DNA from 2 places in the Enterocloster lavalensis genome. Region 2 is predicted to be linked to the other one. Evidence: riboswitches for the same ligand, from Rfam matches in the RefSeq annotation. Region 2 holds a riboswitch; the other holds the start of a gene.

Region 1 (16,142 bases), 580 kb from region 2:
TGAAATCCACGCTGAAGGAGGATTCCGCGGCGGCGCTGGAGGCACTGCGGGAGAGCATCCTGGCTTCCTTGGGACAGTAAAACCGCCCCGGCCGCGCCAACATAAGCCCCCAACAGGCGGTTCCCGCCGCCGGAGGGCCGGAACCCCGGCCTGCGCTGACGGCCCCATTACATCCACAAAAAGCAGCCGGTTTATGGACCTGAAAACGATCTGTAAACCGGCTGTCTCTGTCATTTCTTATTTCATTTCAATTTCATCTCAATTCTCAAAACGCCCTGTGCCCCAGCCGCAGGCCGTCCAGAAATGCCGCCTCGTACACAGCCCTGCACTCCTCCGCCCCGCCTTCCACCAGGCTTTCAAACAGTCTCTCAAACTGATCCCGCGTGTCCGGGTCCAGGCTCCTGAGGATGGCCTCCTGCTCCTCATAATACCTGGCCCGCAGGCCGGGAAGCCGCTCCCCGATAATCTGATCCACCCGTTCCTCAATCATTTTCCCGAGCAGCTCCTGTACGCCCATTCTCCGCCTCCCTCCAATCCGCGCAGGCAAATGCCATTTACAGGTACTTTTTGAACTCCGCGGCCTTCTGCGCCAGCGCGTCCTTCACCTTCCGCTCGAAGCTGCCCAGGGCGCAGTTCACCACGTCGCAGGCCCTATCGGTAATATCGTCGCTTACGCTGTCCATGGAGCTCTTCAGATCGTTCACAAACTCCTTTGCCGCCGCTTCAAACCCTGAAAAATGCCATTGGTTCTTATATTTGGCTCTGCCGAACATACCCTCGCCCGCGTACACCTCGTCGTAATCAAAATCCATCCGGTCCACATACCATCTGAGGCTGGTATACTCCCCGCGGCTCTTAAAATCCGCGATAATCCCCGACCCGGTGCTGTAATCGTCAAAATTCTTCACCAGCTTGGTCTCAAAGTCGCCGTCCCCCGGCCTCACGTCGAACCTGCACCAGGACTCCAGCAGCTTAAACGCGGCCCCGCCCGCCTCCCGGGCCTGCCCGTAAATCTCCCGCAGGAAACGTTCCATAGACTGGTTGAACTGGTAATAGAAATTCCCCTCGGCCTCCTCGTAGGTATAATACGGCCTCAGCTTCTTCACCTTGTATTCCACAAACACCTTTTTGAGCAAGGGCCGGTAGGCGGAAGGCAGATAGCACAGGTTCTCGAACTCAGCCCGGGCCGCGGACTTCGCCTGGCTCTCCGAGCTGTAATCATTGCTGTACTGCTTAACGCTGAATGGCACCGGAATGTCATAATCCCCGGCCTTAAATTTCAGCTTCACCGGGTCTGCCTTGGAGATTTTCAACGTCTGCTTCCGTTCCTCCAGCTTTTTCAGCAACTCCTGAAGCCCCTCCTTCCCCGGCTTCACGCCGGAGCCGGTCTCCACAATCTGAATCGCCTTCTGGGGACATTCCTCCGCAATGCGCTTAAGCGCCGCCAAATCCTTGTCGGCCACGGCCTTGCCCGCCACCGGCACGGCATTTCCCTCCGCGTCCTCCACAAAATACGGGCTCTTGAAAATACACGCCCCGCAGCCATTACATGTTTTTGCCACCTGTAACTGTTTCATCTCACTTCTCCTCTTTTGTTTATGTTTTGATCTGTCAGGCGTCGTTCAGGACGCGCTGCATGTTCGCCAGGTACGCTTCCCCGGTCTCAATGGTCTCCAAAGCCGTCTCCGCAACCGCGCCCTCCTGGGTGATCACCGGCACGTTCATAACGTCCGAGAGCGCCGCCGCGAAATTGACGCAGGTCATCAGCACCCCTTTGTCCGTCTCCGAGTAATTCCTCACATTGTAGCCGTTCCGCTCAATGGTCTCCTTTGTAGTCTCAATGGACTTTAAAAACAGGACGTACAGCCCGGTCAAAAGCTTTGCGATCCGGTCCGCCCTGGCGATCACTGCATCACAGGCCGCGCACACGGATTCCGCCTGGGAGTAGATCACCTCCGCCTGGCTCAACTGATTGCGGGCGGCGGAGAGATTACGCTCAGAGTCCTTGATGGCCATACCGCCCAGCCCCTTCATCATCAGGCCGCAGACCAGTTCCTTGTCCGTAAACGCCTTCTTGGCCGATAGGGTCAGCGCCTGAAGCCCCGCCTGCCGCTCCTCGGAAATAGAGAGTGGCAGATTGACCGAATCCTCCGCGCCGCGCAGGTCGATCTTCTGAATCTGGCTGTAGACCTCCACAAATTTGGGGATCGCGTCCTCCATGACAGCCCGCTTCTTCCTGGCCACGTTCATCAGCCGTTTATCCGTAAATTCCGTCTTGGTTTTGACCAGCCTCCTGGCCTCCTCATTCTTCTCAAACGCCTGGGCGTATTTTTTGAGAGCGTGGTCGTCCATCTTCGCGGACTTCACCAGGCGGCTGCCCTCCACTACGCTCGCGCCGATTGCCATTCCCATTAATTCCAGCAGCATTTTCCGTCCCCTCCGTCTTTAAAATTGCAGCACAAGGGCAGAATCCAGCTGCGCCTCATACTCCTCCACCGTTCCAAACCGCACGTTCCTACCGAAAATCCGCAAAATCTCATCCAGCCCCTCTGCCACTCCCTTTGCCGAGTACACGCCCTCGCAGGCGCTCTCCATGATCCTGTCAAATCCCTCTGCAAAGGTCTCGTCCCACCTGCCGAACTCCTCGGCGCAGATGGCTTTAAACTTCTCCCGCTGACGCTCCATCTCCGCCAGCGCCTCTGTCCGTATCATGGCCAGCTCCCGCTCCTTCTTCCTGTAGTCGTCCAAATGCTTTGCAGTCTCCCTGATGTCCTTAACCGCAGAGCTGACCAGTATAATCCCGCTGCATGCGGCGGTGGTGATCACCGTGCCCAGCACCTTTCCGATCACTTTACCCGCGGCGGCCCCCACCAGACCTCCGGACGCCAGCCCCAGGAACGTGCCGATCTCGCTGCCGATCTCCCCACCGATCATACCGGCCACCATCATCGTGCCCTTCTGCCCGATCTCCTCAATAAACTCCTGCCCTCTGATCTCTCCGTTTAAATACCGCTCAGCCGAGTCCGCGACAATCAGCGCCACCGCGGTGATCTGGCCGATCTGGCCCGAGGAAGCGATCTTCTGAAACAGCGGATTTTCGCTGTTAGCCATCATGAAATTTGCCTGATCAACGATCAGACGCCTGGCGCCTCCCACCACCGCGGTTCCCACCGTGTACTTCGCCATGTCCCCGGACGCCTCCCCCAGGGACTTCTCCCCGGACGCCACCTTGCACATCTGGCTGACAGCCTCCACGGTGAGGGGGATGAGCGCGCCGGTGAGGGCTTCGGTGGCGCCGGTGGCAAATGAATCTCCATACCGTTTAGAATCCGCGGATAACTTATCCTTTGCATTTACAGCTCTATAATAATTCCCGTCCACCGCCATTCTGGCACGGCTTTTTGCCTCCTTACTCAGCATTCTCGGTGCCAATTTCAGAACTTCCGTCCCCTCTTCTCCAGCATCGGAAAAATCTCCATTTTTTACGGAAATTGTGACCTTCTTAACTTTTCGAAGTAAGTATTCATGGTTCTCCAGACCGCGTTTACTTCTATTTAATTTTGAATTCGTCAAAGCATAATTATATTTTTCGTTATTTGCTAACTTAGTCTGCTGTTCTTTGGACAAATCCCCGTATCGATTTTCAACTACAGCAATGGGCGTAATGTGATCTGTGTCTGTAGTTTTGTTCGAAGGATGTCTTCTGATTGCATCCTTTTTATTTCCTTCAAATATCCGTTTTGCTTCATATTCATCAATCGTCGATTTCTTTCCATTTAGTATAGCTTTTTTATAATTATTCCGCTTTGTAACATCATCGATTTCCCTGCCTGACATTGCTACCACCACCCAACCATTTTATTATTCACTGAACGTTTTGCAAAACCCTCACATACCCGCCCTGGCTCCTCAGCCACATATCAATTCCATTTCCAAATACCTCTGCCTGGATCACCCACTTCCCGCCGTCCTCCGACAGAATTTTCGCGGTGGGGAGGCGGTCCAGAACCGCTTCCACCGACGGCCCGGAATACTCAAACTTTACGGTGCGCATGCGGCCGCCGTACATGAACTGGATCCGCTTGCGGAACTCCCCCTCCTCAAACCGGTCCCGGTACGGGATCTTGAAATGCGTATCCGTCACCCGCAGACTCCTGATCCGGTCCAGGCGGTAAATGGTGGGAAATGGATCCTGCGCGTTGTCAAATTCCGTTTCCCTGTCGATATTCTGGATAAACGCCGCCAGATAAAAATAATATTCCGAAAACATCAGCGCCAGGGGTTGCAACACCCGGCGCACGGTTTCGCTGTTTTTGAGCTTCGCGTAGTCGATCTCGATCACACGGCACTCCCGGATCGCGTTCCCCAACTCCCACATCTTATCCATAAAAACAGTTCCGTGATGCAGTTCCACGTAGTGGAACTTTTCATTGGCGATCAGCTGGCCCACTATCTTCCGCTTGTCCGGGGAAACGCAGTTGTCGATGAGCTTGTCCAGAATCCCCATCATTTCCGGCTTTGTGAGCGCCCGGCTGTCCAGCAGAATTTTGCTCACTGCCAGAATCTCCGCGTCGGTGAATTTCGTCTCCGGCCGTCGTTCCAAACGGTATCCCCGCTCCCGGCGATCGTAAACCACGGTGTTCTCCTCCCCGTTTAGCAGGCCCTGATCCGCCATAAATTCCTTGATGTCGTCCAAGTCCCGCTGGATACTCTTCTCGCTGACCCCGTATCTGACCGCCTCCTGCGCTTTGCTCACCACGGAACCGTCCATCAGACTGGCATAGAGCTTCAGGATACGCTGATTTTTGCTGCCGTTTTGTCTCTCCATCGTGGCGCACACCTCCCCCATTTTCCTGAATGTCCGCGTCATAGTGCTGTGTTTTATCCATTATAGCATTTTGAATGGACACATTCTGTCCTCATTACCTGTAAAATGCACTTTTGGCTCGATTCACTGATATTACAATCTTACTCCATATTTCTACTATAAGTGACAAAATACGGAGGATTTTTGGTGGTTTAACGTAACGGAAATTTTGTTATACGGTGGTTGTCGGATGATAGCCGCAAAAAGGAAGCGGGCGAAAGGCTGAGGCAGCCTTGTCGTCCGCTTTGGATTAGGTTAAAACTTATTTGGATTGGGTTGTACTGTGTTTGCCGTGGGAACCAGCATGTAACGCTAAATCCCATTCAGTTCCCATCGAAACCGGCGTTGCCTCCCGAATCTCATGCGCCGCTGCCGGAGGTTCCGCTATTGTCAGTTCCTCCTACGTTGTCGTCTAAGGTTCCGCTGTTGTCAGTTCCTCCTCCGTTGCTGTCTGAGGTTCCGCTGTTATCAGTTTCTCCTCCATTTCCGCCGGAGGTTCCGCTATTGTCACTCCCTCCGCCGTTGCCCTCTGCGGTTCCGCTGTTGCCGTTTTCGCCTCCTGTACCTCCGGAGGTTCCGCTATTATCAGTTCCTCCGATGGTGCCACCTGAAGTTCCGCTGTTATCAGCTCCGCCGCTGGTGCCGCCTGAGGTTCCGTTGTCATTTTCGCCTCCCGTACTGCCGGAGGTCCCACCGTTATCGTTTTCTCCGCCTGTACCGCCGGAAGTTCCGCCACCTTCAGTGTGATCCGGCGTACCTCCCGTGGAGCCGCTGTCGTCCGGCATTTCGCCTGAGCCGCCGGTGGAGCCGTTCTGATCTGCCGGATCCGTTGTGCTTCCGCCGGAAATGTCTCCGGTTCCGCTTCCATCCGGGGATTCTGTGGAACCGTTTCCAGTTCCGTTATCTCCACTTTGATCGCTCCCGCCAGCCGTCTCGCCGCCGGAACTGCTGTTTTCATCCTTCCCGGAACTGTCGTTCTGTCCGGCGCTGCCGGTATCTCCGCCAGTGGTGGAATCGCCTGTATCCGGGGACTGGCCGCCGTTTTCAGTTGGGTCGCCCGGCGTGCCGTCAGAGATCGGGTCTTTCTCACCGCCCGCATCTCCGCCTGCTTGCCCGGCATTTTCCGCTCCCGCCTCCGGGCCGCCAGCACCGCTTCCTCCGCCCGGACCGCCGCCCGGCACGGTTCCTGCTTCCACTTTTTCAGCCTCGGAGGGCGAGGCGGCCTCGGGAGCAGGTTCTTGGGTGTACTCGTAAACCGCAACAAAAACCAAATCTTGATCAACCACAATTTCCGTAGGATCTACAAGGCTTTCCCCATCCAAAGTCCATCCCAGAAATACCCGGTGGATCTCCGCGTCCGAATCATCGTCCAGTGACAGCAAGGAAAACGTCCCAACCAAAGGCACGGAGTCCGTCACCTCGTGTTCCGGTATCTCCGGCACCTCCGTGGCGCACTGTCCCTCGTAGACCACACTTTCCCCAAGCTCCACACCGTTGTCATCCAAATATGTCAGCGCAAAAGACTGGGCCACCTGCACAGTAATCGTTCCGGTAATAGTTGTAGAATATTTGGAAAATGTAACTCCGGTCAGCCCTATACTTGCAATGCCGAAATACAAGAGCCAGGCGTTAAGAGAATGCCGTCTTTTTCCGTTTGAATCCGCTGGTTTTTCGCTGCTGTTCCTAGAAAAAAACGCCATCCTCCTTTCCTCCCTTCATACCCATTCTTTCACAAATATTCCAAACGCCGTCAGCCCGCCAGTTCCCGTTTCCGCAAATGGGGCGCTTCCACCAGGAGCATCAGCGCCACAACCATTACCAACATTCCCAGCGACGATTTGAGGAACAGAATCAGATTCCCCAAACGCGGAATGACCAGGCGGACGCTTCCATAAATATTATCCCGGTTGATCGTCACGCCGTCCGGCGCGTTATTGGCATCGCCTTTTGTCTGAAAGGTTTCTCCATCTTTTTCCATAACTCTGTGAGTGACAAATGTCCCCTGATCTCCGAAGGTCACAATCTCCCCCGGCGCGTAATCCGCCTGCTGGCGGATGATCAGGCTGTCCCCCGGCGAAAACGCCGGTTCCATGCTGCCCGAAAGCACGGTCACCATGGAGTAGCCAAATAGTGAGGGAAGTTCTTCGTGATAGACAAAGCGCTTCACCAGCAGTATGCCGTTCATCAATATCACTGCAACGAGAATTGCGGTAAGAAAACGCTGCAGCCAACGTCCGATTTGTTTCATATTGATCATGTCTCCTCTATGATGTGGTTTGCTCCGCGTGAATCATCACGATCACCCGGTATTCCAGGTCCGCGGCAGAGCCGATTTTGGTGTCCAATATGTCATTTCCACCGGCGAACAGCCATTGCCATTCCAAGAGATATTCCTTCTCTTCTCCCGGATCCAGGTTCACAGACTCGGCGGAGAGCTGTTCCGCAGTAAGCCAGGTGTCCTGATCCCCGCAGAGATATTGACCGTCCGATTTCAATCGGTAACGGAGGGGCAGAAGAAGCTGGCCTTCCGGCGCGGAAATCTTCATCTGATACCGGATTTCATAGGAATTCCGGTTGCTGACCAGAAATTCGTAACTGCCTTTGGAACCAGGCATTAGTTTCCGGTCCTCTCCCGTTCCGGTCCGATCCGCAAACAGGCTGATCTCCGTGTTCTGCTGCCATACCGGTCCGTTCTTTTCCTGTACCTGCACGTCGGCGGGCTGGTCTGGCTCGGTGGGGTCGGTGGGATCAGTTGGGTCAGTTGGATCGGTTGGATCGGTTGGATCAGTCGGATCAGTCGGATCGATTGGATCAGTCGGATCAGTGGGGTTCGATGGCTCCGTTGGTTCCGTTGGATCAGTCGACGGGGTGGGCGGTCTGGATGAGTGATCGTGTGAGGAATCAGAGTCAGAACCCGAGTAATTCGGCTGCGTCTGATTTCCGGCTGCCGCGCTGGTCTCCGCCGGGGGCTGAGAGGGCTGTTCCAGGCTCTCAGCGGTGGATTCCTGCCCCGCTATGGGGACGGATTCTGCGGCGGCGCTGTTGCTTTGATCCTGCGCGGATGGCGGGAGAAGCTGGGACTGCGTCTGTCCGACAGCCTGACCGGCCTGAGCTGCCGGGTCCGTCGTATTCTCCTTGGCAAGAAGGCCCTCGCCGGACTCGGGTATTTCTGATTGGTCATTGGCTGCTGGCTGGGCCGCAACCGGATCTGCCGTTTTCCCGGAGGTGTCCTTGTAGTGATCGGCTCCGGCGTCCCGGGTGTAGACATCCGGGGTAACTGTGATTCCGTCGTTTTCATCCAGTTGGAGGCGGATGTGCACTGCAATGACATTCTCGGACACCGCCAGTTGGTACGCCTCCGCGTTACCGGTGACCTTGCCGGTCTGGATTCCGCTTTCGCGGTCTATGTGGATTTCAACCTGACTTTCCTGCCTCCCGGAATCGTCCAGCAAGGCCAGGTTGTGTGTTCCGGTCTCCACATCTTTAAAATGAAAAACCCCTTCCGAATCCGTGGTGGTTCGCCTGGGGTCGCTGTGTAGCTCTATTACCCGGTTTGCACAGGGCGAACCGTCTGTGTAAAAGATCTGTCCGCTGAAGTCGATTCGGTTCGGATTCACAGCCTCGTTCTCCGGGGACAGCACGATGGTGTCCAACATCTGCCCCAAACGGTGATCCGTCGCCCTTCCGATGTGGGTGCCCGCAAGGAAGGAGGTGATGGAAACGAACAGCAGGAGAATGGGAAGGATGATCCAGATGGTCTTGCTGTTGCCGGTGGTCTGGCTGTTCTTATGTGATTTTGGGCCAGAGTTGGGCATGGGCAGGGCCTCCTTTTACATAATTGAACTAAATGTTTTTTCGATTTGTTTAGCCTTTACTAGAATACAGATACTATAAGAATGGACTTGTACTCTGGTAAAGGCTAAACCGCTCACTGCGGATTAGCCTTTACCCTATAATTTTTAATTACCATCGTTTGCTATCGCATCCGGGTTCTGTACAGCAGTCATCGTTAAAGTAAATGTACCAGTTTTACCAGCCATTGCAGGCGCATCATTAATTCCATCAGCACTATCCGGAAGTACCCAGAAGATCTCTCTAGCCACATTCATAGCATCTTTCGTCGCACTATATGCAACCTGACCTGTCAAGCCCGCCTCAGTAATCGGAGTGTTATGTTCCGAATCCTCATAGAATTTTACGCCCGTTAACGCATTTTCCCCACCATCCGCTGTAATTAACACCTTATAGTCAAAACCAACCTCAGTTCCATCACCATTTACATTAATCTTAAATGATCCTTCATCTCCTGGAATCACTTTGTTATCCGCACCTTTTCCCTCCAGCACAATGTCTGCTGTATTAGTAAACGCACTATTATCGTTTTTAGCAAATTCTACCTTCCATTGTGCCGCCGTTGCAGTTGCCTGCCCAGTTGTACTACTGGTATACTTTGCAAACGTCCCCCCCCCCCCCACCAAACTACTGGTAACCAGTGTCAACACAACTGCTGCTCCAATTTTCCCAAAAATACTTTTCTTCATGTCTTTTCCTCTTTCCTTTTTAATTATTTTTTATTAATAAATTTAATTACTACCTACCATCACTCAGGCTCCGCGCGTCCCCGCCGTCACCCTTTCTCCGCTCTCAGCCGTTCCAATTCCATCTCCAGTTCTTTCGTCCTGGACACTTCCTTCCGGCTTTCAAGCTGTCTGCGGATCACATCCCACAGCACAAACAGCACCAGCGGGCACACCACAAACAGAATCATTCCCGTGGTCGTCTGCATGAACATCGCCAGATTCCCGGCTCCGGCGACTCTTCTCTGGTAAATGCCTTCCACGTCCGCCGGTTTCACCAGCCCCTGGTCGGCAGCGTTGTTGGCGTCGCCCTGAGTGACATACCGCGTCTCGCCGTTCTCCGACTTCACTTCCACGATTCTATGGGTCACCACCGCGCTTCCGCTCTTGTAAGCGATCACGTCGCCCACCTTCAGGCTGTCAGGATCGGTCTCCTTGACAAATACCATGTCGCCGGTCATGATACTCGGCTCCATGGAACCGGACAGCACGATAAACGGCTTATACCCCAGGAAATCAGGCACCTTGTCGGGACTGGTATAAGACTTCACGATCAGCGTCACGTTGATCAACAGCAGCGGAACGAACACCACACAGAGCGCGATCCCCACAGCTCCCACGATCTTTTGCAGCAAACCGTTTTTTTCCTTCATCCCTCACTCATCTCCTTTCTTCAAATGTTTCTCCCGACCAGCCAATCCGGAGGGGCACTCTCAGCACAAAAAAGGCAATCCTGAGTCCAGTCAGGATTGCCTAAAAATCTGCATAAACACACCTTGGGCGTGCAATACGCGAACCAAATATAAACGTACCATACCCGGAACGTCCATATAGGGGCAACTGGCTGTCATATCATATACTATGATTTAGACCCTTTAGCTTTGCGTCGCTGACTTTCATCAGTTTTGCCAAGTATGTAGTTGATATGGGCTCAGTATAGCGCAGCCTGCGCAACCGATGTGCAACTATTTCCGCGTATTTTGAAAATTATTAAATTTAAAATTCTGACTCCGTATTTTTCTCCTCACCCCCTGCCCGTACGTCCACTTGACAACCTGGCGTTGGTCTCCTCGGCCCAGCTATAGTCGAACATGTACTCGTCCTCATAGTGGTATCTCCCCCCGCCGGATGCCTTCATATATTCAAAGTAATCGCATTCCAGATCATCGCCCTTCACATAGCAGCCTCCCCGGCGGTTGTAGAATACGCCCTCGATCCCGTACTCCTCGAACACCCCGTGTATCCCGATCACCGCCTTCCGGTACAACGCCTTCACCCGGCTGTCATAGTCCTTGTCCGGCCACAGCTTGTCCACGGCTTCCTCCATGGTCACCTCGCCGCCCATGTGGTCCACGCAGAGGGCCAGCAACTCCTTGCTCTTGGCATTGGAAAATTTTACAAGTTTCTCGTCGATAAACACGTCGAACCGGCCGAAGGTCCTGATAAATACCCGCTTGGCCTGCCCCTTGGCCAGCAGCCTGGCGCGGTTTAACGCGTCCATGATGTCCTCCCGGCTGTAGGGCTTGAACACATAGTAGTCCGATTTCATTTTCAGGGCGTCCAGCACGTAATCGCTGTAGCCGCTGACAAAAATAATGATCATATCCCGCTTGATTTCCCGCAGCTTTCTGGCCAGCTCGATGCCGTTCATCTGGGGCATCTCGATGTCCAGCAGCGCGAAATCCACCGTGTTGTTCCTGGCGTACTCCAGCGCCTCCAGGGGATTGGTAAACCTCCCCACCAGTTCTATTTCCCTGACCTGCGCGCACTCGATCTCAAACTGGCGCATGGACAGCTCTTCATCATCCACAACAATCGTCCGCATGTTCCGTCCTCCCCTCTGTTTCAAATTTCGATTATCCCTGTTTGGGAATCCGCACAATGGCCCGGGTTCCTTTGCCCGGTATGCTGTTGATTTCCAGGCACGCGCCCGCGATCTCCTGCAGGCGCAGCCGGATATTTTCAAGGCCTGCCGAGGTTTTGGGCACACCGGCGGCGGGATCAAAACCGGCGCCGTCGTCCAGCACCTCCACCATGTAGCTGTGCTCGTCCTCGAAGGTGCTGACCTTCACCGTGCCATCGCCATTTTTCCCGCGGATACCGTGTTTGATGGCGTTCTCCACCAGGGGCTGCACGGTCAGGGGCGGAACCTCGAAGCCGTCCGGGCCAATCTCATACACCAGGGCCAGCTTGTCCCCGAAGCGCACCTTTTCGATATTACAGTAATTGCGGATATGCTCCAATTCCTGGGCAAACGGGATCATACCGCCCTGGCCGATGGAATCGATGTTGGCCCTGAGATATTTGGAGAAATCGTAGACCAGATTGTAGGCCCGGTCCGGGTCCAACTTGATCAGCGTCCGGATGGAGCTGAGCGTATTGTAAATAAAATGGGGCTGGATCTGGCTGATCATCAGCCTGAGCCTGGAGTCCTGCAGTTCCCGCCCGATCCGCGCAGTCTCCTCCCGCTTATGCCGGGTGTCCATGAGCAGCGCGGCAAACAGGCAGGCGATATAGCCGAACAGCCCGCTGCGCAGATAATTTCCGTTCCGCATATAATCCATTTGATAGTACAGAACGATCTCCGCTCCCAGACTCACAGCCATCAGCGCCATCCCGGCGCATTCCAGCTTGAAATACGCGCCCAGGGGCCTTTCCCTGCGGAAACGCTTTACGATGATCAACAGCAGCGCCAGAAACATAACTGCGTAACAGGTGTGGGTAACCCAGGCCGTTTCCATGAAATCCGCCACATTTGTCAGGTGCAGGATGTTCAGGATAAAAAAGTTGGCGGAGAACATATAGCTGAGCCGTCGCAGCGCCGGCTGGTACTCCCGGGGGAACCGATGCATAAGGTAAAACAGGTAGGGCAGCGGGCAGATCATGGACAGAATATAGCGGGCCATGGTCATGGTATAGCCGAAATCCCATATGAACCCGGGAAATTCCACCTCATTTACCATCCAGAGGGAGGCTAACACCACGAATATACCCAGGCAGCGGACTGTACAGACGTCCTCCAGCAGGCTGCGCAGGTAAAATGAACTGACGAAGATGGCCAGTCCCAGGATCATGAATACCCCGCAAACCATCATCTGCGGGATATACTGCCGCAGCAGGTAGGAAGTCAGCTTCAGCGGCGCCCCCAGCCAGACCGGTGACAGCACGCCTGAGGACACACGGTACGGGGAGCGCAAGGTCACGGCTATGGTCTGTCCAGCGCAGTCCGGCGGAATCTGCACCATATTCCAGTGGTTGGGCGTCGCCTTGCCGGAAGGGCGCATACCGTCGGAATTGTAACGGTACAGCAGGCGGTCTCCCACCCTCACCTCCACGCTGGAAAAGGCTGTATGGAAACAGATCGCATAATCGTCAAACCCGGTATCCGGCAGTTTTTTGCTCATGGTGACCGGCACGTTCGGAGCTGCGCCGGACTTGTGCGGCATAGAAATGATTCCGGTCTCCACGCCCTCCTGCGTCAGCGTCCATCCTTCCGAAAAATTCACCGGCGACGGCCCGTCCACCAGACTTTCAGTCCGGGCCTCAAACCGGAGATTCCCGGACCACAATAAAATGACAAACGCCAACATGGCCGCTGTCAGAAACAGTATGTATGCCGTCCGGTTCTCCCGGTTTTCCTCATTGAACATGATTTCCCCCGCCCTTTATTTTCCATTTTCTGTTTTTATTATAATCAATAACGTAGGGATTCACAATCAAAATATGGAATATGCGGTTTGTAAATTTTTTACAAACCGCATACCTGTCGCATAACCGGATTCACTTTAAATATTACAGCGTGCAGCTCACGCTTCCGTCACATCCCCCACCAAATAGCGGTCCACAAAGCTGTGGTTCAGCTTCACGCCCAAACCCGGGGCGGTGGGCACGTCCAACACGCCGTCGTGGATCTTGTGCTCAAATGCCTCCTCCACAATCTCGTAGTGGCACGGGTCGTGGAAGGGGAACATTTCCTGCATGGCCAGATTGCCCAGACACGCGGCCAGCTGTACTGCCGCGGCCGTCAGCACCGGCCCGCCGCAGTTGTGAGGCGCAATCCTGGCGCAGTAGGTCTCCGCCATGGCCCCGATGTGAAACGCCTCCAGAATGCCCCCGCAGGTTCCCGGGTCGGGCTGCACGATGTCCACGGCCCGGCTCTCCAGAAGCCTGCGGAAGCCGTACCGCGTGTAGAGCCGCTCCCCGGTGGCCAGCGGAATGTCCACCTTCTCCCGGATCACCCGGTAGGCGTCCACATCGAAGGCGTCCATGGCCTCCTCGTACCAGAAAATGTTATATGGCTCAATGGCCTGCCCGAACCGCCACATCATATCGCTGGTCCCCTCGGCGGTCACGTCCACCAAGAGATCCCGGTCCGGCCCAATGGTCCGGCGCACCAGCTCCACCGCCTTCACCGCGCAGTTGAAATTGGCTTTGGTCACGTTCCGGTTTTTAATGTGCTTGTTCAGGTGGCGCACCGGGTCCACCTGGCTCATCGGGTACATTTTCAGGGCGTCATATCCCTTTTCCACCACCGCCTCGGCTCTCCTGGCGAAATCTTCGGGCGTGACGCATTTTCCCTCGGACCAGCCGTTGGCGTAGACCGGAATCTGATCCCGCTGCTTTCCGCCCAGAAGCTGGTACACGGGAACGCCCAATGCCTGGCCCTTGATATCCCAAAGGGCGTGTTCCAGGGCGCTGGCCGCAGCGTAAAAGATCGCACCGGCCCCCTTGCCCCAGAAGGTGTCGTAATAAAAATCGTTCCAGATAGACTGGATCTCGTCGGGATTTTTCCCCACCACGAACCGTCCGGCCAATTCCTCAGCCATTTTGGCGGCGGCGTAGCAGCCCACGCCGAAGCCCACCGCGCCCTCGCCGATGCCATTTATCCCTTCATCGGTCAGCACTTCCGCGATCACCGGGCGGAAAGTCCCGGTGTCAACCACATAGATTTTAACCTCTCTTACCTTCATCTTCCCAATTCCTTTCTACAGATTGTTGATCTCCCTGACCTGGTGGCAGGCTACGAAATGGCCCGGCAGCACTTCCTCCAGCTCCGGCTCACAGCTGCGGCACCGCTCATCGGCGTAGGGACAGCGGGGCGCGAACCGGCAGGCTTTGGGCGGCTCGATAGGGGATGCCAGCTCCCCCTTTAGCAGAATCCGGTTCCGCCTGACTCCCAGCCTGGCCCGAGGTATCGCAGACAGAAGGGCCTTGGTGTAGGGGTGCAGCTGGCGGCTGAACAACTCCTTTGAGCTGGAATTTTCTACCACCACGCCCAGATACATGACCATAATGTCATCGGAGATGTGTTTCACCACCGACAGATCGTGGGTCACGAAAATGTAGGTCAGGTTCAGCTCGTCCTGGAGATCCATCATCAAATTTAAAATCTGGGCCTGGATGGACACGTCCAGGGCGGACACCGGCTCGTCGCAGACGATGAACCTGGGATTTAAGGCCAGGGCGCGCCCGATGCCGATGCGCTGGCGCCGCCCGCCGTCCAGCTCATGGGGATAGCTGTGCTCGTAGCGCTCCGGCAGTCCCACGATATCCATGAGCTCGCGCACCCGGCGGTTGTACTCATCCCTGCTTTTGCACATTTTGTAGACCTTTAACGGTTCCCCGATGATCTCGGCCACCGACTGCCGCGGATTGATGGAGGAGTAGGGGTCCTGGAACACCATTTGCATATTCCGCCTGAGATCGTGAAGCTGGGCTTTAGTGGGATTTGAAATGTCCGCTCCGTCAAACAGAATCTGCCCCTCCGTGGCTGGAAGGAGGTGAAGGATCACCCGGCCAAGGGTGGATTTCCCGCAGCCGGATTCCCCCACCACGCCCAGGGTCCGTCCCTCCTCGATGGAGAAGGAGACGTTGTCCACCGCGTGGAGCAGCCCGGACTTCGTGGAAAAATACTTCTTTAAATGTTTCACCTGCAGCAGTGTACTCATCTTTTCCCCTCCTCTCCGCCGGCCGCCAGCCAGCAGCGCACCTCGTGGGTATCCGACACCTTCACCGCAGGCGGCGGCTTGACGCAGCGCCCGTCCGCATGGCTGCAGCGGTCGCAGAAATTGCAGCCCTCCGGCAGGTTGGCCGGATCAGGCATCATTCCCGGGATAATGTTCAGCCGCTCGCTCTCCACATCCAGATCCGGGATGGACTGAAACAGGCCCACGGTGTAGGGATGGCGGGGGGAATTGTAAATATCTTCCAAGGTTCCTTTTTCCACGATCTCGCCCGCGTACATGATTGCCACCTGGTCGCACACCTCGGCCACCACGCCCAGGTCGTGGGTGATCAGGATCATGGCCGTGCCGTAGGTCTCCTTGAGGCTGCGCATCAAGTCCAGCACCTGGGCCTGGATGGTCACGTCCAGGGCCGTGGTCGGCTCGTCGGCGATCAGAAGCTTAGGGTTGCAGGCCAGGGCGATGGCGATGATCACACGCTGCTTCATTCCGCCGGAAAACTGGTGCGGATACTCCCCGTAGCGCTCCCCGGTGATTCCCACCAGCTCCAGCATTGCGCAGGCTTTTTTCTGAGCCTCCGCCTTGGATATCTTTTCGTGGAGCTGGATCACCTCGGTGATCTGATCCCCCACAGTCATCACCGGGTTCAGACTGGTCATGGGGTCCTGGAAAATCATAGCCAGGTCCTTACCGCGGATTCTGCGCATTTCCTTATTGCTCTTCTTCAGAAGGTCT
Region 2 (16,142 bases):
TTTCCCTTGAAGTGAGCAGCGTCCGGTCCACCCGGTAGCCGTCCATGATGGAAATGCCTCCCTCCCGCCCCTGGGCCGTCACGATGGGGATTCCCGCCTTGCAAAGCGCCTCCACATCCCGGATAATGGTCCGGCGGGAGACCTCGAATTTCTCCGCCAGATAGGGGGCGGTGACTTTTTCCTGCTGAAGCAGGATGGATAAGATGCCGATCAGCCGGTCAATTTTCATCCTCGTTCCGTTTTCCTTTCCCGCGCGCGGCCGTCCCCTTTACCGTTTCCGGGGCCATGCCCTTTCCCTTTTCCAAGGCCGCCTCCTTTCCCTTTTCCGAGGCCGTACCCTTTCCTTTTTCCCGCGCCGTTCTCTTTCCTTTTTCCGGCGCCGGACCGGGCGTCAGGCCCATGGAGCGCAGCTTGAGAAATACCAGCTCCTCAAGGTCCCACTCCACCGCCTGCTCCCGTATCTCCAGGTACAGCCAGCGGCTTCCCTGGAAAATCCTGGTGTCGCGGAACTTCCCCTGGATGTACGGGGTGAAATCCCCCAGCCGCGCTTCCATCTCCGCCATGGCGTCTCCTCCGATGAGGATCATGCAGATAAAGTATCCGTCCAGGGGATAAAGGGTGCACACGTTTTTGCCGTTTTTCTTGAACTTGATGTTCCAGCCCGGCTGCATGGTGCAGCCGCTGTACTCCAGCTTCGGGGCCCCGGGCAGTTCTCCGCCATAAAGCCCATGAAGTCCTCGGAGAGCAGTTTGCCTGCGAAGGCTCCGGCCTCCTCCAGGGTGGGCTTGCGGTCCTTTCCATATAATAAATTCCATTCCATTGTTGTTCCTCCTGCCATGTCTGGGTGTGGTTTTTCATTTCCATGTTTATCATGCCACAGTTAACACGACATCTATGTGTCACTATTATAAAGGAATGGCGGAAAATTGGGAAGAGAATTCTCAGAAAGCTGAAAATGCTTGCATTGTGTATTTTTCTGCTTTAAAATTAGATATTATTTCAAGAAAAGGAGAGCGCATTTGCGCGGTGAAAACATGAAGCAGTCAGCAGATTTACGGCGTTTACTGGAATCCATCGACCGGAAAAGCTATCCGGCTTATAAATCGGCCCAGGGGATATACGCGTTTGAGAGCTATACCCTGTCCATCGACCACGTACAGGGAGACCCCTTCGCCTCCCCCTCCAAGGTGAGCATCACAGTGCCCCACGCCAGGGCCGGTTACCCCGGGGCTTATTTCGACACACCCTGGAAGAAAACGGCGCTGGAGGATTATCTGGTCCGGCAGTTCGGGCGGGAGATCGCCCAGTTCAACTTCAAGGCCAAGGGATCGGGCAAGAGCGGCCTGATCGCCATCAGCAGCCCCGGGCCGGAAATTCTCTCCCGGACGGCCTGCGAGATCACAAAGACAGGCATCACCGCCCGTTTTGAGGTGGGCTTCCCGGCTTTCGGGCGGACCATCAACTCCGGGGAGCTGATCAAAATCCTCTTTGAATTCCTGCCCCGCTGCGTAAAGAGCGTATTTTTCCACGCCAGCCGGAATCCCAAGGAGGTAAAGGCGGTGGCGGAGCTGGCGGAGGACCAGCAGTTCATCCGGGAGGAGCTTAAGCGCCGGGGGCTGGTCGCCTTTGTGGCGGACGGTGCGGTGCTGCCCCGGGAGAGCGGCGTTTCCAGCCGTCCCATGAAGGGCGGGGTGGCATTTTCCTCGCCGGAGAGCCTGCGGGTGGAGATGGAGCTGCCCCACAGGGGACGGATCACCGGAATGGGGATCAAGGAGGGCATCACGCTGATCGTGGGCGGCGGTTACCACGGGAAATCCACGCTGCTCAAGGCTCTGGAGCTGGGCGTCTACAACCACGTGGCCGGGGACGGCAGGGAGTATGTGATCACGGACGATACGGCCCTCAAACTGCGGGCCGAGGACGGGCGCAGCATCAACAACGTGGACATTTCCCTGTTCATCAACGACCTGCCGAATAAAAAGGATACCCGCCGCTTTTCCACGCCGGATGCCAGCGGCAGCACCTCCCAGGCAGCCGGGGTTATCGAGGGCTGGGAGGCCGGAAGCCGGGTGTTTTTGATCGACGAGGACACCTCGGCCACCAACTTCATGCTGCGGGACGAGCTGATGCAGCATATCATCAGCCGGGACAAGGAGCCCATCACCCCCTTTATCGAGCGGGCCAGGGACCTGTTCGTAAAGGCCGGAATCTCCACAGTGCTGGTGGCGGGCAGCTCCGGGGCTTACTTCTATATCGCGGACACCATTATCCAGATGGACTGCTACGTGCCCCTGGATATCACGGAAAAGACAAAAAAAGCCTGCGCGGAATACGGGGAAGATCCCACCAAGGCGGCCCCCGGCTTCTCGCTTCCTGCGCCCGGGCGGAAGCTGGCCGTGAGCGCGGCCGGAAAAAACATGGCCAGCAGCGCCGGACGGCAGTCGGCGGAGAGCCGCGGCGGATATGAAGCTGCGGACGGGGATGAAGATGAAGGATTCGGCGGAAATGGACGTGGCGGTGACCGCGATGGCGACGGCGGCAATGGGCGCGGCAGCTATGGCGACGGCGGGCGCGGCGGCTATGGCAACGGCGGACGCGGCGGCTACGGCGACAGCGGGCGTGGCGGCTATGGCAACGGCGGACGCGGCGGCGACAGCAACCGCGGCGGCGACGGCGACAGCGGGCGCGGCGGCTATGGCAACGGCGGACGCGGCGGCTACGGCGACAGCGGGCGTGGCGGCTATGGTAACGGCGGACGCGGCGGCTATGGCGACAGCGGGCGCGGCGGCTACGGCAACAGCGGGCGTGGCGGCGACCGCGGCGGACGCGGGCGCGACGAGCGGATCAAGACCAAGACCTACGGCAAGGACTCCCTTCAGGTGGGCAAGGAGCAGGTGGACCTGCGCTTTGTGGAACAGCTGGTTCACGGCGAGCAGACCGCGGCCCTGGCCCAGATGGTGCGCTACTGCCTGGAAAAACAGCTCTTCCCCCGCTACAGCGTAACGGAAATCGTTAAGCTCCTCACAAGCGAGATCAACCGGGGCGGACTTCCTGCCATCAGCGATTCCTCCTACGCCGCAATGGGCCTTTGTATGCCCAGAGAACAGGAAATCTTCGCCTGCCTGAACCGGTACCGGGGATAAGACACGGCGGTCACGGGGCATTACGGACCGGCAAGCACACAGTAGGAGGTACCATGAGAACTCGCAGGACTCGAAAACGCAGAAAGAAAAATGGAAAACGGGCCGCTGTCCTGGCGGCAATCGCCCTGTTCCTTGGCGCGCTGACGGTCTGGGCAACCCGGCGGCAGCCGCAGGCGGACACAGCCTCCCTTTCCACAGAAACGATCAACAGCTTCGCCTACCGGACAGCCTGCGGCCTTCTACGCAGCCGGGGCGAAAATCTGATCTACTCTCCGGTCAGCTTTTACCACGCGCTCTCCCTGACCGCCTCCGGCGCGTCGGGGCAAACCGCCGGGGAGCTGGACGCCTATCTGGGTGTGCAGGATGGCGAGAAACCGTCGGAGCAGGCCGCCAGCCTGTACCGGACGCTCCATTCCGAAGGTGAGCATTCCAGACTGACGATCTGCACCTCGCTCTGGCACGATCAGAGCGTTCGCCTGAAACGCGGCTTCAAAAAGGAGGCCACCAAACAATACGGGGCCTCCGTGTATTCCGCGGATTTTGGCAGTGACGCAGCAGCGGATAAAATGAACGAATGGGTACAACAGCAGACGGGCGGAACCATAAGGCCGGAAATCCGCGTCCAGGAGGATGATCTGCTTCGTATCCTGAATACGCTGTATTTCCGGGATGAGTGGCGGGACCGACTCTACCTGTCGGATACGCCGGAACCCTTCTACCTGACCGGCGACGAAACCGCAGATGCCCTGTTTCTGAACAAAACGTACGGCAGCTGGGGCTTTTACAAAGGCGCGGGGTTCACCCGCGCCAGCCTGGTTCTGAAGGAGCGCGGACAGATGTACTTCGTCCTCCCGGACGAGGGCGTTCCGGTAGACTCCTTTTTTGAGTCGGCGGAGCGTTTGCAGGAAGTGATGGAGGGCGGAACATCCATGTCGGGGGAAGTAGTTTTCAAAATTCCACAATTTACCCTATCCAGCAGTCTGGATTTAAAGGAATCCATGGTAAACGACGGCATAACCGATCCGTTTGTGCAGGGAGATTTTTCTAACATGACAAAAGACGGGGAAGTCAGGATTTCCGCGATCACCCAGGACAGTTATATTTCCGTCAACCGGGACGGCGTGGAGGCCTCTTCTTTTACCGATCTGACGCTGGAATCCGCGGCCGCCATCGAGGAGAAGGCGGATCGGGCCGATATGATCCTGAACCGGCCGTTTTTATTCGGCATCAAGAACCGCGGCGTGTGGCTGTTGATCGGCGTGTGCGATCACCCGGCTGCCTGACCGGCAATATGATCTGACTGCCAAAGCGGTCCTGCCGGCGCTGCAGCCTGACAGCCAGCGCGGCCTAACCGGCAATGCAGCTGCGCCAAGACATACGGCACTATTCTCCTCGCCGGTTCTCCCGGAAGCGGAGAACCGATGTGATCAGCAGAAGTACCGCAGCCAGAAATGCCATGGCATTGCCGTCGTTGTACCAATAGCCGCAGTATGCGGCAAGATTGGCCCCAATCAATAACATTGATAAAATGATGCACACAAGGTTAAACCAATTCCGTTTCATCGGCTGCGCTCCTTTCCCAGCGGTTAATGTAAATCTTTGCCCCATGCCGCCCGGCCTGGGGCATTTTCTTGCGTTATGCCGGTCGTTCCTGTATAATGGTGTCAATTCGGACCGCTCCGGCGGTCAAGTTATGAGGTGAGCCTGATGATTCTTCTGAAAATTTTTCTGAGCCTGGTGATTTACTGGGCAATGTTTAACGTGATCGCCCCTTTTGCCCCCGCGTCCTTCGGCCCGCTGCTGTTAACCGGGCTGGCCGCGCTGCTCTCGCTGCCCCTCCTGTATGTGTTTTACCGCAGGGAACGGGGCCGCCATGGGCAGGAGGCAAGGCCGGAATACCGGAGGCTGGGCCCCAGTCTGGCCCTGATTCTGCTGTTTGGCGCGGCGGCTTCCGTCGCGGTGAACAACCTGTTAAATCTCTCCGGCCTCCCCTATCTGTTCCCCGGCTATGCCGAAAACATGGCCCCGGCCCTCTACGCGCCGCCCCTTCTCACCCAGCTGATCTGCACCTGCCTGCTGATTCCGGCGGTGGAGGAGCTGATTTTCCGCGGCCAGGCCTTCTGCCTGATCCGGGACCGGTTCGGCTGGCGGACGGCGGCATTTCTCTCCGCCCTGCTGTTCGGACTGTACCATGGCTCGGTGATCCAGGGCGTTTATGCCTTTTTCCTGGGCCTTGGGGCGGCGTGGCTGCTGCAGCGCTTCGGCACCCTGCTTGCGCCCTGGCTGTTTCACATGGCCGCTAACCTAATCTCCGTGCTGCTGGAGCATTTCAGCGGTCAGCTGGCCTTCCTGAACCTGCTGCCGGTATTTCTGGCCGAGACCGGAATCGCCCTGGGCCTGGCCACAGTATGCTTTTGGGGCATCCGCGGCAGGAGCGCCGGAAATGAACGGCCAAGAAAATGAGCCGTCTGAATTGTTACAATTTTCTCAGGGCGGGCGCCGGTATGGCTCCCGCCCTGCTCCTGTTTAATCCCCAACAAGACGGCCGGTGGAACCGGACTTTACGCGTCAAAGGCGGAGACGCGGTCTTTTCCATTGCCGCAGCTCTCCTCAATCAATTAGATCCCTTCTTCGTACCGGCTCAACTTCATCTCCTGTTCCGGCACTCTGCGCCACACCCGTTTCAATCTCCTGAATTCTTTTTTCCAATTCCTCTATCTTCTCAGACTGGGCGAGAAACCCATACAGAATAAGGGAAATAATAAAGGCGCAGGCCGCTCCGGCCGTGTAATACCTCCGGCTGAAGTCAAACACCGCGTATCCGCCGAAAAACAGAAAGCACTCCACAACCACCAGCGTCATCAGCAGAATCTGAACAAATTTTTTCACCTTCACCCCTCCCCGCGCGTTCCGGCATTATGCGGCATATGGGTTGCCCGGACGTCGGTTCCGCCGCGTTGGACATCGGTCCCAAACGCAGCGGGGTCAAGCTGTTTCTGCATAATTTCATAGACCAGAACCGCCTGATTTTCCACTTCCCGTGTTTCATGCTTTACAGTCCTGTATCCCCGCCGCTCATACAGGCAGCTTGCAGGGAGGGAGGCGTCCAGATTAACCGTATCGTAATCCCGTCCAATCTCACATTCCAGAATCTCAATAATATGGCTGCCGTATCCTTTCCCCTGGAATTCCGGGTTGACATAAACCCGGGTGATGTGATTGCCGTCGCGGCTGCCGGTGCCGATCAGTTGATCTCCCTCTTTTAAAATGCCCACGTCGCCGCGTCCGATATCCGCCAGAATATGTTCCAGGTTATGGTGGCGGCAGAAGAAATCCACCACCTCCCTGGGATAATATCTCGGGTAAACGGCCTTGATCGTGGCCTGCACCAGACCGTAAATTTCCCCGGCATTTTCCGCCTTAGCCTTTCTGTATTCCAACAAAACCACCTCCAATTTCTGCTGTCCGGCTGCGTCCGGGCCCCCAAACTCCCGGAATTGAAAACAATGCCCCTCAGGCTGCGCCGGTAGCCAATTACATTCTAATTAAATTGTAACATATGGGTACCGGCCTCACAACCGTTTCTTCTCCCCGACCCGGCATAAAGTCCCGGCCTCAGTGTCCGGTATCGGACCGCTGAGGCCGGGGCCTTATATGTCTCAATGATTTTCCCGTCCCATCTGCTCCTTCGCCTCCTTAAAATCCCGCTTCACCTGCTCCAGAAGTCCGGCGTCGCAGATCATGTCCAGGCAGGACGCCGCCAGGATCTTAGCGCCCAGGAGCACGCTGCGGTGGGCCGTCCGGCTCTTGCCCGCTTCCAGATATTCCCTGGAATGGGAGCTGGTGCCCTCGGGCACGAAGGCCATGCGGATGCAGGAGCCGGGCACGTCGTACATCACGTTGCCAAAGTCCGTGGAGCCGGTTTTCTCCCTGGGCGGGCGGATCGTGGGGGCTTCCACCAGCGCGGCATTTTCCATGAGAATCCGGTTCAGGGTGAGATCGGGAATCTTGGCCATAAAAAATGGATCCTCGGCGATCTCGTACTTCGTTTCCGTCATCATGGCCGCACCGGCGATAATCTTTTTCACCCGCTCCATCACGCCGTAGAGGTAATCGGTATTGTAGCTCCGCATACAGAATTCCGCCTTCGCCGCGGCCGGAACCACGTTGCTGGGACCGCCCGCGTCCTTGATGGTATAGTGCAGACGGGTGTCCTCCTTCACATGCTCCCGCAGACACTCAATGCCGTGAGCCGCCAGCATCACCGCATCCAGGGCGCTCCGGCCCGACTCCGGGCTCATGGCCGCGTGGGCGCTGATCCCGTGGAAGGTCACCTGGTAGGTGGCCATGGCCATACATTTCACATCCGTGGTCGTGGTGGGACTCGGGTGCATCATCAGGGCCACGTCGATGTCCTGGAAGCAGCCGCGCTCCTTCATCTGGATCTTTCCGCCCACCGTCTCCTCCGCCGGGGTGCCGTAGATCACCAGCTTGTACGGCTGGTCCTTCACCGTCTCTTTGACCGCCAGGGCCGCGCCCACTGCGCAGGGCCCCTGGGTGTGATGGCCGCAGGCATGCCCGATACCCTCCAGGGCGTCGTACTCGCAGAGCAGGCCCATGGAAGGGCCGCCCACGCCATTTTCGTAGACCGCACGGAACGCGGTGGGAATCCCGGCGATTCCCCGCTCCACCGCAAATCCCTCCCGTTCCAGCAGGTCGCACAACAGGCCGCTGGCGCGATATTCCTCATATCCCACCTCCGGGTGATCAAAAATGTCGTCGGACAGGGCGGTCAACTCCCCGCCAAGCCGGTCGATTACCTCAAACAGCGCTTCTTTCATACCTCTCTCCTTTTCCTCTGGATCAAAATGGACCCGGCGCGGCAGTTATGCAGGCCCGGCCCTTCATTCTACTTGATTAAACTATATTGCGGCGGTATAATTATGTCAAATTAAATATATTTACATAAATATTAGCTTTTAACTAATTTATTGTCCGTCTTGAACGCGCAGGGGCTGCGGGAAGGAGTGCGGAATCGGAGGTTATCTACATGGAATTGAGGGAACAGGCCTATGTCACGGCCATCGCGCGGCACGGCAGCCTGAAACAGGCCGCAGCCGAGCTTCACATATCGCCGCCCACCCTGAGCATTTTCCTCAGCAACCTGGAAAAGGAGCTGGGATTGCAGCTGTTTGACCGGCTGGGGAAGCGGTTTGTCCCCACGGAGGCGGGCCGGATTTACCTGGAAAATGCCAGGGAAATGCTAGGGTATCAGGAGCGCTGCCGGGCGCAGCTGGGGGACTTGCGCCAAGGCTCCACCGGCTCCGTGAGATTCGGAATCCATCCCCGTCGGACCCTGTATCTTCTGGCCCCGGCCCTGAAAGCTTACGCGCCCTCTCACCCTGGAATTCAGGTCACCACCTGCGAGCAGTCCTCGGACGAGATGTTCCGGCTGCTGGCGGGCGGGGAGCTGGATTTCATCGTCAACAACCAGCGCGATTCTGATCCGGCCCTGATCTATCAGCCGTTTTACAGCGACCGCCTGGTGATGGTGGTCCGGGCGGATCATCCGCTGGCGGCGGACATACCGGCGCCTGAGGACGGCGGCACGGCCTGGGTTGATTTGAAACGGTTTGAGCGGGAGGCGTTCATTTTACAAAAGTCCCACCAGTCCTCCAGGATCTACACGGACCGGGCTATGGACTACGCGGGCATTTCCCCGCAAAGCCGCCATGTGCTGGAAAATCTGGAATCCGCGGCCCAGCTGGCGGCGGAGGGCTTGGGAATCGCGTTCAATTTCGAGAGCTATATCCGGCATTTCCACTACCACAAGCCGGTGCGCTGGTTCTATGTGGGGGACAGGGAAACGGTCATAAATTACTCGATCATTTACCGCAGGGACAAATATATGCCAACATACGTGAAGGACTTTATTGCAGCCCTTCAGGAGGCTCTGGAACTTGATGCCGGGCGGTAAATCCGTTTTTTAACTGCTCTCTGCAAAGCTGCCTCCGCAGACTCTGCCAGCAGACCATTGTATTCAATAAAAAACATCCCTGTTGGAATCACCGTTCCAACAGAGATGTTTTTTGTATTACGTTTGTACTGCCAGCAGCGGCACCGTTCGATCCGGGGCTCACCGGACCGGGGCCATACTGTTCAGTACGCCGTTGATCTCATCGGCAAAGCCGGTGGTGTAGACAAGCTGCACCAACATAAACACATCGCCGATCTTGCGCACGTAGGTGGTCTGGCAGATGGAGCCGTTCAACATGCTGGATTGAATCCGGTAATAGCTGCTTCCGCCCAGCTGCACCTGGTCCACGCCCTCGATCTGATTTCCGCTCTGGCCGTACAGAAGGGTCAATAACCGCGCCATCTCCGATTCGCTGAGGAGCTCCCGGCCATTTCCGGTCTGATAGAAAATCACCATGGAGGAATAGCCCGGCAGCTCCACAAACAGCTCCGTGGCGCATTTGTCATCCATCTCCGCAGCGCCTTCCACACCGAAGGTCTCCTCGCGATAATTCCTTAGGTCCTTGCCGCTGAGAATCCGCGTGCCCTCCGGCACGGTCAGCTTGTAGTTGGCCCAGGTATTGACAAAGGTGTTGCCCTGCCACTCTCCCGGATACACGCCCTGGGCCGGATTCCCCATACTGGCGCCGGTATCGTCGAACATGTAGGCCGCGCCGTCGATGTTTTTTGTGGTGCTGACGTACATGCGGCCGTCCTCACCCAGATAGTACCATTGGCCCTTGTCCTCCAGCCATCCCGTGTCCATGTACCCATTGCTGTTAAAGTGGTACCAAAAACCGTCCTCCTCCAGCCAGGTGTCCGAGCAGAACGTATCGTCGTCCTTCAGATACCACCAGCCGTTTTCATTGTGTTTCCAGTTCTCCTGACCCGCGAAGGCCTGAAACGGCAGCACCAGAGCCATGGAAACAGCCAGGGCCGCGCCTGTGATCCATCTGCGCATGTTTTTCATTCAAATTCTCCTTATTCAGCCGCTGCCATGCGTCTCTTGATCCGAAGCCGGGAAACCGTTGTGAGGCGGGCAGCCTGACGGCTGATAAAAGGCGCATTTGCGGCTGTCGGTGGGCCGGTTTCCATCCCGCGTGTCATTTTCTCCAGTATAGCACATTGCCATATATTGGAACAAGGGGAAATGGAAAATCCATCGTCTGCTCCGGGGCTGTTTTCGGGCTGTTCCCAGGTGCCTCCCGGCGTCTTAATCCGTCTCTCCGGTCCAGCTGCCGTCCGGTCCCACGGGGTACCCGCCCGGCGCCTTGCAGTTCACATAGAGTGCGCCCTGGTTCTTTCCGGGGTCTGTCTCGAAATAGTACCATTTGCCCTCGATCTGCTGCCAGCCCACGTACATGTGGCCGCGGGTTCCGTCGGAGTTGCGGTGCAGGTAATACCAGCTGCCGTTCCAGAATACCCAGCCGTCCTTCATGTAACCGTCTTCGTCAAAGAAGTACCAGGAATATTTGTCTCCGTAGGTGAGGTACGCCCACTGTTCCCTGGGCCATGTGCCGTTGTTGTATTGATACCACCAGCCCCTGGAATCCTGAACCCATCTGCCCTGCACGGTTGTGGAATCGTCGGAGTCATGGGAGCCGCCCGTGGGCTTTGGCTGCGGTCCGGGGTCCGGCTGCGGCCCGGGATCCGGCACATCCGGTTCCTGGTCAGCCAAAAATTCAATCTCAAAGGCGCTGAACCCGTTGGCATAGAGGCGGAGGAATTTCCCGCCCGCTCCCCGTTCCACGGCGGCCTCGTAGGACTCGTCGCCGCCGGACGCATGGTGAATCACCAGGGCCCTTGAGGCGGTCACGCTGTCGGGAACACCCACCAGAAATTCGATTCTGCTGCCGGACAGCTGGTCGTTGCCGATGATTTTGGTCTGGGGCTCCCCGGTGCCGCCCGGGATCACCTTCATGACCGGGGTGACGTCCAGGATCAGCTTCTGGGGCGTTACCGCCACCTCCCCGTCTTTGGCTTCGGCGTCGACCTTGATATCCAGGATGTCAATCTTTAAGTAGGTGCTGACCTGATCGCCGGGCTTCACCCCCTCCAGGCTTTCGATGGCGGCGTTCAGGCTGGGCACCGTGCTGTTTGCCGCAGTGTCGGCGATAGCCTGGATCACATCCTCCACCGCGGCGTTTTTCTTGGCCTCCAGCTCCTCCGGGGCAATGGCGCTGCCCTCAGGGCCGCCGGCGTCTCCACCTGCTCCGGTTCCGGCTTCTGCTCCACTTTTCCGGGTTCCTCCACAGGATCGGGGAGCGGCGCGGCGGCGCGGATTTGCGCAATAAGATCGGCGTAATCCTCATATGTGGTGATTACCGTGGTGGAACCATTGTCAAAGAGAACGGTAGCTTCCGTCCAATGGCTGTCTAAGTCCAGGGCGTCGACCTGAGAGCGAATGGACTGGTCGAGTGTGAGGTGGGACTCGGAGGGATAAATCGGAAGTTCTACCTTGGTTGTATTGTTCTGGTTGACTCCCTCGGCGCGAATCAGAACGCCCTCCGTAATTCCGCCTGCAAGCGCGATTTCAGCACAATCCATCTGAGGTGTACTCCCATAATCCCGGTCTGTCAGGTACAAATCCCCGCTATAAATAATCGAACAATCCTCCTCCACAGCTGAGGAATACTCAAACTGACAGTTGTCGGCATAAATTTCAGAAGAGCCGGTTTGAGAAAGGCAATTATCCTCATAATAGCCCCCGCCAAACACTCCGTTTACCTGGCTGTTTTCCAGACGGATCACCGATTTTTCCAGCCTTATCTCCGGCGTGCCTTTGTCATAAGAACAATACTGGCCTCCAAAAAGCTCGCCACCGCCATAGCCGAATACTCCAATCGAAGAATCCGTGACAGAAATATTGGTGGTCCCGCAAATCAATTTCTGATTCGCTACCTTGTTATTTCCAATATTACCGCCAAACAAAGAAAATGAAAAATCAAAATAGCCTACCTGCAACTCGCTATTCTCTATATTGATATGGGTTTCACCCACATCTGCAAGAGCGTTATCTGCTCCATCCCACAAAAAGCAGCCCCCACAGCCCATGCAGATCAGCACGGAAGAGTCTCTCACCGTCAAATTGGTGCTGCCGATCTCCGCTTTTGAATCTTTTCCGTCTAAAACGCTGCCGGCATAGATGCTGCCGATCTCAAGTGTCGTATTATCTTCGATTGTAATGTTGCAGGAATCTGTAACCGATACGTCCGCTCCTGCCGCAGTGGCCATACTGCCGCCCACAATCACCAAATCCAGACCTCCCGGGCCTCCCAGGAATTCTCCGCCTGTGATTGTGATATCCGTGCGGTCCAGTTTAATATTTTTACCGCCTCCGTATAGATTTGCAAGCTGCCCGTGCTCCAGAAGCAGCGGAACGCCATTGGCAAACAGCGTGGCTCCATTTGAACCTTTTCCTATTTTATATCCCCCCCCCCCTATATTTTTCTGGGTTATGGTAATATGCTTGATCCCCATATCCTGCGGAATAAAAACCTCCGCCTCGTCCTGAGTATCCCCGGTCAGGCAGATCGTCACCTCGCCGCCTGCCCGCGCGATCTCATCCTCGGTCAGGTCTTCCAGCGCCTGGGCCATGGTCATATCCGCCCCGGCCTCTCTATATCCGTCCACAGCCACAGCCGAGGCCGTAGCCACCAGCAGTGCAAAAGGTGAAAAATGGGATACCGGGGCCACAACCGCCCCGCCGTCCACCGCTGTTTCCAGCTGTTCCGCTTCCTCCAGCTGTTCATCCAAATGGAACAGATCCGCTTGAACGTTATCCGTGTCAGACAAGCGTTCCAGCAGTTCAACGCTGATGATCACCTCGTCCTCAGGCTCGATCAGTTCCTCCCCGCTGTACAGGGAAATGTCAAATGCATAAATCTGCTGCCCGGCGTCCTCCGTCTCCTGATCTTCTCTGGCGCGGGACACCGCATCCTGTATTTTTTCCAGTTCCCCGGCAGATTTGATCCGCTGAACCACCAGCTCCGTATCCTCCGGAAGGATTCCGGCCTCCGCCTCCACGGTAATCCGGACTCCGTCAACCGTCGCAGTCAGCATCATGTCCTCCTGGGACATCTGCTTTTGCGCCGGGGTTTCCGGCGGAATCAATTCCGGGTTCAACGTGCTCTCCGCAACTGTGGTTTCCGGGGCCTGAGACGCCGGATTGCTCTCCACAGGCTGCGTTTCTTCAGTGGATGTCTGCTCCGAAACGGTTTCCTCCGGCAGCGTCTCATCCGGGCGGATTGCGCCGGACTGGCTGTCATCGGGGGCGGACTCCTCCGGAATAGTCTCCTCGGGCAGCGTTTCATCCGGACGGATTGCGCCGGATGAATTCTGGTCCGGTAAGGTCTCTTCCGGCTGGGTTTCCTCGGGCAAGGTCTCCTCTGCTGAGCTGCCTCCCTGGGACCCTTGATTTTGATTGGCGCCGTTCTGGTTTTCCTGGTTCTGGCCGGAACTGTCCGGGGTTCCCTGGTTCTGGCCGCTGCCGTTCTCATTTCCCTGGTTCTGCTCAGATCCGTCCGGAGCGCCCTGCTCCTGGCCTGCGCTGCCCTGAGAACCCTGGTTCTGACCGCTGCCATCCGGGCTTCCCTGATCCTGCCCGCTGCCGTCCTCATTTCCCTGGTTCTGCTCAGATCCGTCCGGAGCGCCCTGTTCCTGGCCTGCTCCGTCCTTACTCCCCGCTTCCTGGCCGGAACCGTTCTGTTCTCCCGGCTCCTGCCCCTGCTCCGGGCCGGCTTCCGCTTCGCTTCCCGGGCTGTCCGCTTCCGCCAAGCCGTCCACAGCAGCCTCATAGCCGTCAAAGCTTCCTGTATCCGCATCCCCTGCATTTTCCGTCAACTCCATGCCGTACGCCGGTACGATCATTCCTCCGGCGGCCGGCAGCACGGTCATAACCGCTGAGAGCCACAGCGACACTGCGGCTTTTGATGCGCGTTTCAATCCTTTCATGTTCTACCTCCATCCTTCTCATCTCATAAAATGACAGAAGTGTCCAGAACATACGTCTAAAGCCCCTTCATGAAGGTTTTGCCGTCATTCTTTCGCTACTACATTCCATCATTCCTGCAACTGGCTGGCATGCCGTCCGGTTTAGCCCCTGTAGCTTTGCGCCGCCGCCTTTCGGCGGGTTTGCCTTTATAGTCTAATGTGTATGCAACTTAAAAGCGCTTCGCTATTCCCGCGCTTTCCTGCGAATTACAACCATCCCGCCACCGGGCCCTCTGCCCTCCTTTCCTTACATGAATTTTGCAGCCCCGCCGGACTTTTGCATCAAAAAACAGGCAGCACAAACGCCACCTGTTCAGAGCCGGTCGTACCGGTGAGAGCAGCTGGCTGGCTTACCATCCGGTGAAGCCCCTGTAGCTTTGCGTCTCCGCCTTTCGACGGGTTTGCCCAATCTTTAATTTCGTTGCATCCTTAATTTCTATTATATTAGATTTACAGAAAATAGCAATAAAATAATCTACATAATGCAAATTATCAAGATTCGAGTCCATCCGGTAAATCCAGAGCCTAACGCTTAAATTCGTGGTTTTAACCGGCCCTTCGGCTCTCCCCCAAAGCCCGCTCCCCGAACGGCCAAAAAAAGAGAACAGCAGCGCTGTTTCAACGCTCTGTTCTCATTTTCGCCGTCAAACGGACAGCTAAGTTATATCGCTCTTAATTCCCTGACAAAATCCTGGCCAACTCGCTGTCCTCATCCAGAATAATGGTCTTATTGCTCCCCTTCATGGAAGCCTTCATCGCGTCCAGAGACCGCACATAGTTGTAAAAATCCGCCTTGGACTCATCGTTGTAGGCGTCGCTCAAAATCTGCATGTAGCGCGCCTCGCCCTCGGCCTTGATTTTCTCCGCCTCGGCCTGAGCCTTGGCGATGGTCTCCTTCACCGTCCGGTCCGTCTCGTTCTTGATCAGCTGGGACTGGTAATCGCCGTCCGCGGTGTACTGGGCCGCGATGTTGTTCCGCTCGGAGATCATACGCTGGTATACGGATTCCTTGTTGGAGTCCGGCAGATCCAGCTTCTTGGTCTCCACCGCGTAGATGTGGATGCCGTAGGAATCCATGGAATTGCCAATGTTGTCGGTGATGGACTGGGCCAGCTCCCCGTCGCGGCCGGAAATGATGTCGGCCTGGTTGGTGGAGGACAAAACGGTCTTGATGGAGTTGTACACCACATTGCCCAGACGGATTTCCGCCTTCTCCTTGCTGGCGTTTAAGGAGGACAGATATTTCACCGGATCACTGATATCCCAGATCACAAAGGAATCCACGGTCATTACCTTCTTATCCTTGGTGGTCACATCGCTGGGATATAAATCGGAGATCATCTTGTGCTTTGGAACCCGCTGCACGGTCTGCAAAAACGGGATGCACAGGGACGGGCCCGCATTTTCCTCCACCCGCACCACTTTTCCGAATTGTTTGATCAGCACGTACTCGTTGGCCCTGGTAATGACCACCGCGTTGGAGAGCACAAACAGAACCAGGAGCAGCAGGATCAGACCTGTGCCTTTAAAAATACGTTTTTTCATCACTCAGCTCCTCCTTTCGCATTTCCGTCCACAAAGGAATCCAGGGGCAGCACCGTCTGGGTTCCGTCGGAACCGTCCACAATCACCTTGAGACCCGGGAGGACTTCCTCCATCATCTCGTAGAACATACGCTTTTTGGTGATCAGCGGGTATTTTGCGTACTCGTCGTACATGTCGTTGAAACGGGACACCTGGCCCTCGGCCTCGCTGATGCGCTCCTGCTTGAAAGCCTCCGCGTCCTTTAACGCCTTGTCGGCCTTGGCGTTGGCGGCGGGAAGCTGCTCGGACTGGTACTTCTTCGCCTCGTTGAGCTTGGTGTCCATGCCCTGTTTGGCGTCCTCAACCGCCTTGAAGGCGTCGTTGACCGCGTCCGTGGGCGGCACCGCGTCCTGGATGGTCACGTTGTTGATTCCGTAACCGATGTCCTCCTGCTCCAGCCGCTCCGTG

What was found. Region 2 has a riboswitch for cyclic di-GMP ahead of ACK2JC_RS21615 (hypothetical protein). Riboswitches for the same ligand answer to the same signal wherever they lie in the genome.
Region 1: it holds a riboswitch for cyclic di-GMP, as region 2 does, so the genes downstream of both, ACK2JC_RS19000 (signal peptidase I) here and ACK2JC_RS21615 (hypothetical protein) in region 2, are expected to answer to the same signal.

The regions. Positions count from the first base shown of each region.
Region 1 is NZ_CP176637.1:4,254,525-4,270,666, reverse strand. Features, by position in the region: gene ACK2JC_RS19050 (FprA family A-type flavoprotein) at 1-80, shown strand, start outside; gene ACK2JC_RS19045 (hypothetical protein) at 266-517, opposite strand; gene ACK2JC_RS19040 (ferredoxin) at 555-1,577, opposite strand; gene ACK2JC_RS19035 (hypothetical protein) at 1,612-2,427, opposite strand; gene ACK2JC_RS19030 (hypothetical protein) at 2,446-3,432, opposite strand; gene ACK2JC_RS19025 (helix-turn-helix transcriptional regulator) at 3,866-4,828, opposite strand; gene ACK2JC_RS19020 (hypothetical protein) at 5,227-6,357, opposite strand; gene ACK2JC_RS19015 (signal peptidase I) at 6,618-7,115, opposite strand; gene ACK2JC_RS19010 (hypothetical protein) at 7,132-8,682, opposite strand; gene ACK2JC_RS19005 (hypothetical protein) at 8,827-9,408, opposite strand; gene ACK2JC_RS19000 (signal peptidase I) at 9,495-10,097, opposite strand; cyclic di-GMP riboswitch class I at 10,277-10,364, opposite strand; gene ACK2JC_RS18995 (response regulator) at 10,469-11,269, opposite strand; gene ACK2JC_RS18990 (sensor histidine kinase) at 11,301-13,094, opposite strand; gene ACK2JC_RS18985 (mandelate racemase/muconate lactonizing enzyme family protein) at 13,251-14,414, opposite strand; gene ACK2JC_RS18980 (oligopeptide/dipeptide ABC transporter ATP-binding protein) at 14,430-15,392, opposite strand; gene ACK2JC_RS18975 (ABC transporter ATP-binding protein) at 15,389-16,142, opposite strand, start outside.
Region 2 is NZ_CP176637.1:4,829,660-4,845,801, reverse strand. Features, by position in the region: gene ACK2JC_RS21675 (helix-turn-helix transcriptional regulator) at 1-229, opposite strand, end outside; gene ACK2JC_RS21670 (DUF3788 domain-containing protein) at 219-815, opposite strand; gene ACK2JC_RS21665 (ABC-ATPase domain-containing protein) at 1,035-3,143, shown strand; gene ACK2JC_RS21660 (serpin family protein) at 3,197-4,426, shown strand; gene ACK2JC_RS21655 (hypothetical protein) at 4,527-4,706, opposite strand; gene ACK2JC_RS21650 (lysostaphin resistance A-like protein) at 4,851-5,606, shown strand; gene ACK2JC_RS21645 (hypothetical protein) at 5,754-6,032, opposite strand; gene ACK2JC_RS21640 (GNAT family N-acetyltransferase) at 6,035-6,583, opposite strand; gene ACK2JC_RS21635 (M20 family metallopeptidase) at 6,803-7,984, opposite strand; gene ACK2JC_RS21630 (LysR family transcriptional regulator) at 8,194-9,120, shown strand; gene ACK2JC_RS21625 (hypothetical protein) at 9,280-10,128, opposite strand; gene ACK2JC_RS21620 (hypothetical protein) at 10,372-11,295, opposite strand; gene ACK2JC_RS21615 (hypothetical protein) at 11,283-14,111, opposite strand; cyclic di-GMP riboswitch class I at 14,224-14,306, opposite strand; cyclic di-GMP riboswitch class I at 14,484-14,566, opposite strand; gene hflC (protease modulator HflC) at 14,823-15,695, opposite strand; gene hflK (FtsH protease activity modulator HflK) at 15,695-16,142, opposite strand, start outside.